Regions from separate parts of the Psychrobacter sp. H7-1 genome, predicted to be linked through region 2. Evidence: riboswitches for the same ligand, from Rfam matches in the RefSeq annotation. Region 2 holds a riboswitch; the other holds the start of a gene.
The links. A riboswitch is a leader RNA that binds a small molecule or an ion and turns the genes downstream of it on or off. The one in region 2 is predicted to bind thiamine pyrophosphate.

Region 1: another riboswitch for thiamine pyrophosphate. It lies ahead of thiM (hydroxyethylthiazole kinase); the one in region 2 lies ahead of thiC (phosphomethylpyrimidine synthase ThiC).

The regions. Positions count from the first base shown of each region.
Region 1 is NZ_CAJHBH010000004.1:26,047-31,430, reverse strand. Features, by position in the region: gene thiD (bifunctional hydroxymethylpyrimidine kinase/phosphomethylpyrimidine kinase) at 1-612, opposite strand, end outside; gene thiE (thiamine phosphate synthase) at 661-1,302, opposite strand; gene thiM (hydroxyethylthiazole kinase) at 1,295-2,095, opposite strand; TPP riboswitch at 2,197-2,285, opposite strand; gene JMX92_RS02365 (hypothetical protein) at 2,332-2,583, opposite strand; gene JMX92_RS02360 (septal ring lytic transglycosylase RlpA family protein) at 2,561-3,157, opposite strand; gene greA (transcription elongation factor GreA) at 3,510-3,986, opposite strand; gene carB (carbamoyl-phosphate synthase large subunit) at 4,564-5,384, opposite strand, start outside.
Region 2 is NZ_CAJHBH010000041.1:11,865-17,248, forward strand. Features, by position in the region: gene pstS (phosphate ABC transporter substrate-binding protein PstS) at 1-743, opposite strand, end outside; gene JMX92_RS10850 (septal ring lytic transglycosylase RlpA family protein) at 1,234-1,596, shown strand; TPP riboswitch at 1,689-1,827, shown strand; gene thiC (phosphomethylpyrimidine synthase ThiC) at 2,116-4,116, shown strand; gene JMX92_RS10860 (fructose bisphosphate aldolase) at 4,257-5,147, opposite strand.

The sequences.
Region 1 (5,384 bases), on a different contig from region 2:
GCTGTTTTTAGTAGCGATACGCGCCGCCTCCAGCCACTGACTTTGACCCTCTACCCATAACAGATCTGGAGAGTCTGGCTGATTAAGCAGGTGACCGCCTTTTAAAAAGGTGGCGACCCCTAAACGCTCTGCCTGCTCGAGCATCTGTTCTCGGGTGGTGGCCTCAGCTTCACCCAGTAAATCAGCAGCTTCTGGCAGGTTGGGGGTAATCAGCCCCACTTGGGGCAATAATAGCTCACGCAAGGCCGCCACCGCATCACTGTCCAGCAGTCTATCGCCGCTTTTAGCAACCATGACCGGGTCTAGCACTACCTTGGTGGGTTGGTAAGTCTGAAGCGCTTCTGCCACACAGCGGATGACCTCAGCGGTACCTAACATTCCAATTTTCACCGCATCGACCTGTACATCGCTAAATACAGAATCTAATTGAGCACGAATTAAGTCAGTTGGCATCATCTGAATTTGCTGCACACCTTGGGTGTTTTGTGCCACCACGGCGGTGATGACACTCATCGCATAGCTACCATTGGCGCTAATGGCCTTAATGTCGGCTTGAATACCGGCGCCGCCTGTACAGTCTGTACCAGCAATAGTTAATACATTTTTAATCACCGCTACGCTCCTTAAAAATTAGGATGGTTATTGATAGCCTATCTTATGTTATCGCTGTGCTATCAGCAGCTCAGCTGCTTGCTTTGGATCATCGGCCGCACAAATCGCAGAGACTACAGCGATCCCATGACAGCCTGTTTGGTACACTTGCCTGGCATTAGCATGGTTAATGCCGCCAATGGCCACTGTGGGCAATACGCTGGCCTTGGATAAAGTGCTCAATCCCTCTAAGCCTATAGGCTCGGCATGATCTTGTTTGGTAGCGGTAGCGAATACAGGGCCTAGTCCGACATAATCGAGCAGATCAAGGTGATGGTGGTGCGTCTGCTGTAACTGCGCTAAAGCATTAATAGACAGCCCCAGCCAAGCATCATGGCCTAAAATATTTCGGGCCTGTTCAACACTCAAGTCGCCTTGACCGATATGAGCACCATCGAGTTTGGCTTTATGTGCAATCTGCACTTTGTCATTGATAACCAAAGGAACACGACCAGCAATGGCCTCTTTAAGCTCACAGGCTGTGGTATACAAGGCCTCATCGCTGGCGTGTTTGTCACGCAACTGCACTAGGGTCACGCCGCCATCGATGGCAGCAAGCACCGTCTCAATCAGTCCCTTATCAGCGCATAGAGCGCTATCGGTGACCAAATATAGCGATAAGGCATCGGCAGATTTATTATGTTTATTCATAAAATATTACTCGTGCTTGTTGAGAGACATCGGTTGCCTGTAGGGCATACAAACTATCGAGGAAGTGGATATAAAAGCTGCCAGGCCCTTGAGCAATCTGCATGGCGTGCTCAGCGGCCTGTCCGTAATAACATAAGGCGGTGACAGCCGCTTGTGCCATAGCCTTCTTATTGGCGCCTACAAAGCCGGCTATGAGCGCCGTTAAGGCACAGCCAATGGCGGTGACTTGAGTCATCATAGGATGGCCATGATTAATAGCCCAGCGGTTCATGCCATCGGTCACCCAGTCAATCTCTCCGGTAACCACCACTACCTTGGCATATTGGGTCAAGGCTTCAGCTGCTGCATGGGCCGCCGCCACGCTATCGCCGCTATCGGTGCCCCTGCTTTGACTACTCATACCCGCCAGAGCCAATATTTCTGAAGCATTGCCGCGAATGACATCAGGCTGTAGTGACAGTAGCTGCCGGCAAGCTTGTTGCCGAAATGCAGTGGCACCCACAGCGACTGGGTCTAGCACCCAAGGAATGCCTTTGCTGTGTGCCATCTTGGCCGTGGCCAGCATGCTGTTTAGACGAGTTTGGGTCAGCGTACCGATGTTAATCGCTAGGGCATCAGATAAGCACACAAAGTCAGGGGCTTCTTGAATGTCATGTACCATAGCAGGCGAGGCGCGACAGGCCAAAAGCACATTGGCAACCGTATTATGGGCGACATCATTGGTGAGGTTATGGACCAAAGCAGATTGGTCTTTAAAGGCGTGAAAACAAGACTCGATGAATGGTAACTGCATCTTCCCTCCGAATAGGATAAGAGGGCGTTTAGAAACACACAGCATGACGGCACGCTTATGATAAAGGTGGCAAGTTAACAATCAACCCTTACCCAAAGATGCCGTTATCGCTATACACTCCCTACGCCAGTATAATCTGGATCAGGTTCAAAGGGTGCATCTCAGCCCAAGGGCGCCCCTGTGATAACTTAAAAACAAATAAAACAGCTGCTTATCATAGCTAAGATGGCTTTTTTTCACAAGGGTTTGAGCGGCCTATCTTGCTCAGCTTTTTTAAACTTAGGGCTTTGAAGTTGCCGACTCAAAAATTGGGCATAAAAAAAGACCTGCCGTTTACGGTGCAGATCTTCTTTTGATCCTGGTTTTAGCCCACCAGGCCGCTTATCGACAAGCGTAAATTTATCACCCTGACTTGATTTAGCAACTGTACTTTTAAAAACCAGCAGCTTACTAAGATTAGCAGGATTAAGGTGAACCCACTCTTTCAATGGTCACATTGGCAATACCACGGCTTACCAAACCGATCTGCTTAGCAGCAGCATAAGATAAATCCAACACACGGTTACCATGGTAAGGACCACGGTCATTCACTTTGACTACCACGCTCTTACCGTTACCTTTGTTGGTGACACGTAAGTAAGTATTAAAAGGTAAAGAGGGGTGTGCTGCGGTTAATGAGTTCATATCAAAGCGCTCACCACTGGCAGTCTTTCTGCCATGGAACTTGCCACCGTACCAAGAGGCACGACCACTTTGTTTGAATTTGTTAACAGCATTTGAGGCTACTAACGTTAAATGAGATAACACATCATCGTTATCTTGGCTAACTTTACTACCTTTGGCATTCATCAATGAGCTGCTGGCAGCTAAAGATGAGGGCTCAAAGGAGGTTTGTAATAAAGAGGTGGGTTGGCTTTTTTTGCGTGCTAACTCGTTGAGTACACTGTCGATATCGCTTGGGCTTTTAACGCTGATAGTTTGCTTAGAATCCGTAGCGTGAGCCAGATTAGTGGCTCCTACCATGCATGCTAGCGCACATAGAGCTGATGTGAATTTCTTCATAATTGCCTCGTAAGCATTTATCTTAAGTAATGGAAACTCAAAAGATTATGCATTTACTATAAAAATACTACTTAATTAAATAGCTTAAATAAAAATGGGTTAAATAAAAAATACTTATCTAAATTGTTAACATTGGCTATAAAACCATAGGAGGTAAAGATACACACGAAGTGTCACATTTAGATTTGCCAATGTTATCTTTTTGTAACTTAACATTAAGCAAAGGGGATTTGCAAGTGACGCTAGAGTTCAATTTTATAGATAATAGACCATTTTTTGATCTATGAATAGTAAAAATATTGAACTCTAGCTAAATAAAGGACGCAATAAATTAAAATTTATTGGTTAAGCATTACTGATAAATAACTTCGATAATTTCAAATTCTACCAGGCCGCTTGGGGTCTCAATACGTGCCTCATCACCCTCTGATTTACCGATTAAACCTCGAGCAATAGGGGAGTTGACGGAGATTTTGTTGTTCTTAAAGTCTGCCTCATCATCGCCCACAATCTGATAGCGCTTTTGCTCTTCAGTGTCTAGGTTTTCGATAACCACAGTCACACCAAATACGACGCGGCCCTCACGTGGTAAGGTAGCCGGATCAATAACTTGAGCGCCAGAGAGTTTGGCTTCAATGTCACGAATACGAGCTTCACAAAAACCTTGTTGCTCACGGGCGGCGTGGTATTCTGCATTTTCTTTTAAGTCGCCATGTTCGCGGGCTTCAGCAATCGCAGCCGTGATGCGCGGACGATCTACGCTTTTGAGTTGCTTAAGCTCGGCTTCTAACGCAGCATGTCCTTGCGGAGTCATTGGGTAACGTTGCATATCATCTTCCTCATATACATATATGGATGAATAAATTAATAAACAAAAAACACCCCAGCACTCATCACTAAGAGGGTGCTGTTGGTGTCAGGCTTAGGTTAAGTTGTGTGTCGACCTTCTATTTTCAGCGCTGAGCTAAAAAAAGACGACTTATAACAAAAATTGCTAACCGAAGCTGTCGATTAGCAATTAAAAAAAACATAAGGTGGTACGTTATCAAGCCAGTGTATTAATGTTGAACAAAAAGCGACTGCTTAATAACAAGCCTAGAGTTATTAGCCTAAACTTTTTAGGTCAATAAGTCCACTTTTATATTAGGGTTTTCACATCAATAACGGTATCATATAAATGATAAGAGGTCTTATTATAAAAGCTCATCTTGGTTTGTATCGCTAAATTTTGTTACCGGCGACTGCCATGAGCTGTGACAATTTAGAGCCATCACAACACACAACAGCCACCCGCGAAACTTACGTTTTAGCTTTCAGTTTATAGTAGCCAAGCAGCTTACTTAATAGCTGCTTGCAACCCGTTGGCTTTATAAGTCTACTTTTGGCAGCTTTAATCAAACCAGTGACTAAAGTGCGGCTTCGTGTAACGCTTGTAATTTATAGACATCAAAAGGCAAGTCGATGGCATAAGACTTACATACCGCATCGGCTGCGCCTAAAGTGGTGACATAGAACACCTTGCTTTGAAGGGCATTGCGGCGAATTGAGAACGAGTCCTCTTGCGCTTGCTTACCTTCGGTTGTATTGATAATAAGGTCGATTTCACCATTTTTCAAGGCATCAACGACATGAGGACGACCTTCAGTCACTTTATTAATGCGTTTGCACTCGATGCCTTGCTCGGTGAGATACTGCTCAGTACCTGCGGTGGCCACCAATTTAAAGCCAAAATCAATGAGCTGTTTGGCGATAGGTGCAATGTTAGGCTTGTCGCTATCACGCACTGAGATGAATACCGTCTTAGTCTCGCCCTGTTTTGGTAGGCCTGGTAGACGCTCATTAGAGCCGATAATGCCTTTATAGAAAGCTTCACCGAAGGTTTTGCCAACGCCCATCACTTCACCGGTTGACTTCATTTCAGGGCTTAAGATAGGGTCCACACCTGGGAATTTAGCGAATGGGAAGACCGACTCTTTCACTGCAAAGAAAGTGGGCTTAATTTCTTGGGTGAATTTTTGATCCTGTAGTGAGGTACCAGCCATACAGCGAGCCGCCACTTGAGCCAGTGACTTGCCAATGCATTTAGAAACAAAAGGCACGGTACGCGCAGCACGAGGGTTCACCTCTAAGATGTAAACGGTGCCATCTTTTACCGCAAACTGTACGTTCATTAAGCCTACCACGCCAAGCTCTTTGGCCATGGCCACGGTTTGAGCGCGCATCTCAT
Region 2 (5,384 bases):
CTGACATTGCTGGCCACGCCCTCATTACCCTTGCCGCCCACACCTGTCGCTGACGTTGGCCACTGCACGGTCTTATCAACACCGATGCTGTCTTTCCATTCAGGTGATACTTTAGCCAGATAGTCTGTAAAGTTAAAAGTAGTCCCTGAACCGTCTGAGCGAAACACTGTAGTAATCGCGGTGTCAGGCAGGGTCAACTCTGGGTTTAAGGCAGCGATTGCAGGATCATTCCACTTGCTGATTTTACCCAAGTAGATATTGGCTAACGTTTCGCCATCTAGCTTTAGTTCGCCAGGCTTGATACCTTCAACGTTGATAACAGGAACCACACCACCAATAACGGTTGGGAATTGGATTAAGCCCTCTTTTTCTAGCTCTTCAGGCGTCATTGGAGCATCAGAGGCACCGAAGTCTACTGTGTTTGAGACGATTTGCTTAATACCGCCTGATGAACCGATAGACTGATAATTCACCTGACCTTTGGTTTCTTTGTTGTAGTCCGCTGACCATTTGATGTAGATAGGCTGCGGGAAAGAAGCACCTGCACCGGTAATATTCATCTCAATGCCTTCAGCTGACTTGAAATCATCCGCTGCAGCAGACGTTGATTCTGAAGTATTTGCTGTGCTGGCTGCTGCCGAGCTAGCCACTGTCGTATCGTCAGCTGTTGCCGCTTCTTTCTTATCACAAGCAGTTAGGGCCAACATGCTGGCAACAGTGACAGCTAATAGTGAATAACGCATGGTCTCTCCTAAAGAGTAAAAAATGTTTTTATATAAAATATAAGAAATACAGAGACTTAATAACGGATAAAGCAAAGCGGCTTGATATAAATGACTGTAATTGACGACGCTTTTATCGGTCTTGTATTGGATTGAATACATTTTGACGTCTAAATATGACAGTTTGATGAAATGAATATCTTTTGTAAGAAATAGGTAACTTCAAAAAAAGTCGGGTGAGTAATGTTACGCAACTGTACTGCGCTGAACATTTGGCTATGACGGTGTTTGAACCTTACTGGCATAGCATAAGACGCTACTCGGTTAAGGATTCATTACATTATCTTTAACCATTAGAAAGTATCGCTAAACTAATTACCTGTAGAATTAGCCCTCGATGTTTTGGTGCAGACAATTAGGTTTTGATCGCGGTTCACTGCTTTTCACAGTAACGCCAAGATTTTATTGCCATCACAGGTGCCAATCATTTATTCCATTACAGGTCCAATTTATGAAAAAGCTTTTTATACCAGTTACCCTTCTATTAACCTTATTACTGAGTGCGCCTGCCAATGCTGGCCTTGCCTCTTGGTATGGTCCCGGGTTTCATGGAAAAAGAACCGCTTCCGGTGCTATTTATAATATGTACGCCATGACAGCCGCCCACAAATCATTGCCTTTTGGTTCAAAAGTAAAAGTTACTAACCTTAAAAATAACAAATCGGTGGTGGTAAAAATAACTGACCGTGGTCCTTTTGCGCCCGGCCGTATTATCGATTTGTCTAAGAAGGCCAACCAATCGCTAAATTGCAATCTTTGTAAAGTGACCGTTGAAGTATTAAGCAAAGGTGATGGCAAATACCGCAAACAATAACTTTGTAAAACCGCAGCGCCCTAGAAAAAATTAAAATAATATTGAGGACTGTTATTGCTCTAAAAGTTTGATAAGATAGCCCTTAATAAAACCATTAAGACTCGGGGTGCAGACCTTGCGTTATCTGATAGCCGCTGAAATGCGATTATAGATAACCACGCGTTTGCTGAGACATCACCCGTTGAACCTGATGCGGTTAATACCGCCGTAGGAAAGTCATTGCAACTCCCCTATACCTTATTTTTATCACAAAAAATACAACGCTTATTGCTATGACAGCCCTCGAGGGTTGTGAATTAATGCGTGCTATGCGCTTAAGATAAATCAGTTTGGATGTATCTTATCTCAGGTTACTCTAAGCGTTATGAGTCAATGTGTTTGTGTTAAAAAAGAGGGATTCGCTTTGTTAAGCGACAGAATCTGCACTCACTGAGTCTTTATTTTTACTACCGGTTTTTAGCCTTTTACCCTAAAAGCCTCTATGGCACCTTGCCATTAACAAAAAATAAGGACATTTCTATGAGTAATGAACAACACACCATTAAAACGCCAGCACACCGTAATGTAGAGGATGAGCGCTTCGATGAAGAGGCTCGCGACTTAACCCGCAGCCTGCCGGCGTCAAGAAAAATATATATCGAGGGCTCTCGTCCTGATATTCAAGTGCCGATGCGTGAAATCACTTTAACCGATACGCCCACTGGCGGCTTTGGCCTAGAAAATGGAGAAAAGAACCCGCCTTTTTATGTCTATGACACTTCAGGCGTCTATACTGACCCGAGTGTCGATATTGACCTCACCAAAGGCTTACCAAAGCTACGTGAAAAATGGATTGAAGAGCGCGGCGATACCGAAGTTTTAGACGGCTTATCAAGCAACTATGGTCAAGAGCGTGCGCGTGATATCAAAACCGCCAACATCCGTTTTGCTCATATTGATAAACCTCGCCGTGCCAAAGCTGGCAAAAATGTCACTCAAATGCATTATGCCCGCCAAGGTATTATCACGCCTGAAATGGAATACATCGCCATCCGTGAGACCCAAAAGCAGCATGAATTAACCGATATGCGCCAACATGCCGGCGAGACCTTTGGTGCCAATACCCCAAAAATCATAACCCCTGAGTTCGTGCGTGCTGAAGTGGCCGCTGGACGCGCTATTATCCCCAATAACATTAATCACCCAGAGTCTGAGCCGATGATTATCGGGCGCAACTTTCTGGTAAAGATTAATGCCAATATCGGTAACTCAGCGCTGGGCTCAAGCATTGATGAGGAAGTATCCAAGATGACCTGGGCTACCCGCTGGGGCGCCGACACCATCATGGATTTATCGACTGGTAAGAACATTCATGAAACTCGTGAATGGATTATCCGTAACTCACCTGTGCCTATCGGTACGGTGCCTATCTATCAAGCGTTAGAGAAAGTTGACGGCGTCGCTGAAGACTTAACGTGGGAGATTTTCCGCGATACGTTAATTGAGCAAGCCGAGCAAGGCGTGGATTACTTTACTATTCACGCCGGCGTGCTACTGCGCTATGTGCCTTTAACCGCAAAACGTCTTACAGGTATCGTCTCTCGTGGTGGCTCTATCATGGCGCAGTGGTGTCTTGCTCATCACAAAGAAAGCTTCTTATACACCCACTTTGAAGACATCTGCGACATCATGAAGCAGTATGATGTGGCCTTTAGCTTAGGCGATGGTCTGCGTCCAGGCTGTTTGCAAGACGCCAATGATGAGGCTCAGTTTGGTGAGCTGAAAACCTTAGGCGAGCTGACTCAAGTGGCTTGGAAGCATGACGTACAGGTGATGATTGAAGGGCCAGGTCATGTGGCGATGAACCGCATTAAAGAGAACATGGATTTGCAGCTTGAGATGTGTTCTGAGGCACCTTTTTATACCCTTGGTCCATTAACCACAGACATCGCACCAGGCTATGATCACATTACCAGTGCTATTGGCGCCGCTATGATTGGCTGGTTTGGCACGGCAATGCTGTGTTATGTGACCCCAAAAGAGCATTTAGGTCTGCCTAATAAAAAAGACGTGAAAGATGGCATCATCACTTACAAAATCGCCGCTCACGCCGCTGACCTAGCCAAAGGCCACCCTGGCGCTCAGGCACGTGATAATGCGTTATCGAAAGCCCGCTTTGAGTTCCGCTGGGATGATCAGTTTAATCTAGCCTTAGATCCAGACACGGCTCGTGAATTCCATGATGAAACACTGCCAAAAGATGCGCACAAGTCTGCCCATTTCTGCTCTATGTGTGGGCCTAAGTTTTGCTCAATGAAAATCACCCAAAATGTGCGTGAGTATGCAGCCGGCCTGCCTACTGGTGTTGAGGTCACCCCAAGCAGTGGCGAGCTTAGTGATGCGGTGCATCTTATCAAAGAGGTCGACACTGAACTGGTTAAAAAAGTAGGTGAAGCCAGTTTTGAAGAGGTACAAAAGGGCATGGCTCAGATGACAGAGAAGTATAATAGCGAGGGACGCCAGCTTTATAAAGAGGTGTAAGCTGTACTGTAGGACAAAGGGCTTTAATCCCAATCGCCATTTTTATTAAATAAAAAGCTTGAACCTCTAGATGGAGGTTCAAGCTTTTTTATAAGCTTATAGTGCTATTAGCAGATAGAACACCTAACTCACTATAACAATTATACTTTAGAGGCGTTATAGATTTTATCGATAGACGCATCGATGGTGGCTGCGAATTCTTCGTCTGTTTGAGACTTTGATAGGCCTTCAGTGAAAGCACGTGAGAAGCTGGCAATCATACCTGGATTTTGAGCTAAGCGATCACAAGACTCATCACGGCTATAGCCACCTGATAGCGCCACTACTTTAAGCACTTTTGGATGATCAATAAGCTCTTGGTAGAAGCCTTTTTCTTCAGGCAAAGTCAGTTTTAACATCACTTGATGATCATCATCTAAGCTATCTAGGTTACGTAAAATCTCTTCTTTTAATAACACTTCGCTTTCAAGCTTGTCTTTGCTTTCAATGTTTACTTCTGGCTCGACGATGGGCATAAAGCCTTCAGATAAAATTTGCTTAGCCACATCAAACTGCTGCTGCACCACAGTCTCGATACCATGCTGGCTAGCTTGATGAATCACAGAGCGCATCTTTGTGCCAAAAATAGGATAATTTTTCGCTTTTTCTAGTAGTGCTGCTAAGTTTGGAATCGGCTTCATCACTTGTACGCCATCGATCTCTTCAGCCAGACCTTTATCTACCTTTAAGAAAGGCACAATGTTTTTGTCTTCCCATAGATAATTGGCTGTTGGCTTACCATTGACTTCGCGATCCATAGTGTCTTCAAATAAGATGGCACCTAATACACGGCCACTATCAAAAGTCTCACATGTCATGATGCGAGTGCGCATTTCGTGTACTTTAGCAAACATCTCTTCATCATTTGAGTATTCGCTCTCTTCCACACCGTACATACGTAATGCTTTTGGGGTGCTACCGCCACTTTGGTCTAAAGCTGCGATAAAACCGATGTCATTTTTGATGCGTTCTAACTGTTGCTGATAGCTCATAGTGCTTCCTATTTCTATTAAAGAGTCATGAAAAAAGGGGAATAAAACCAGTGACTTAATTTTTGTTATAAAGGTAACATAGGACGACAATAAAATCCTTAACCTTAGTGTTTAATGGACTGATTGCTTAGTATCTAAGAAAAATCTAGGCCCAAATCCTATACCAAACTCTATACCAAATCCTATGACAGTCACTATCAAAATAATCTTTGCGCCTATTATACGCTACTGCGACTG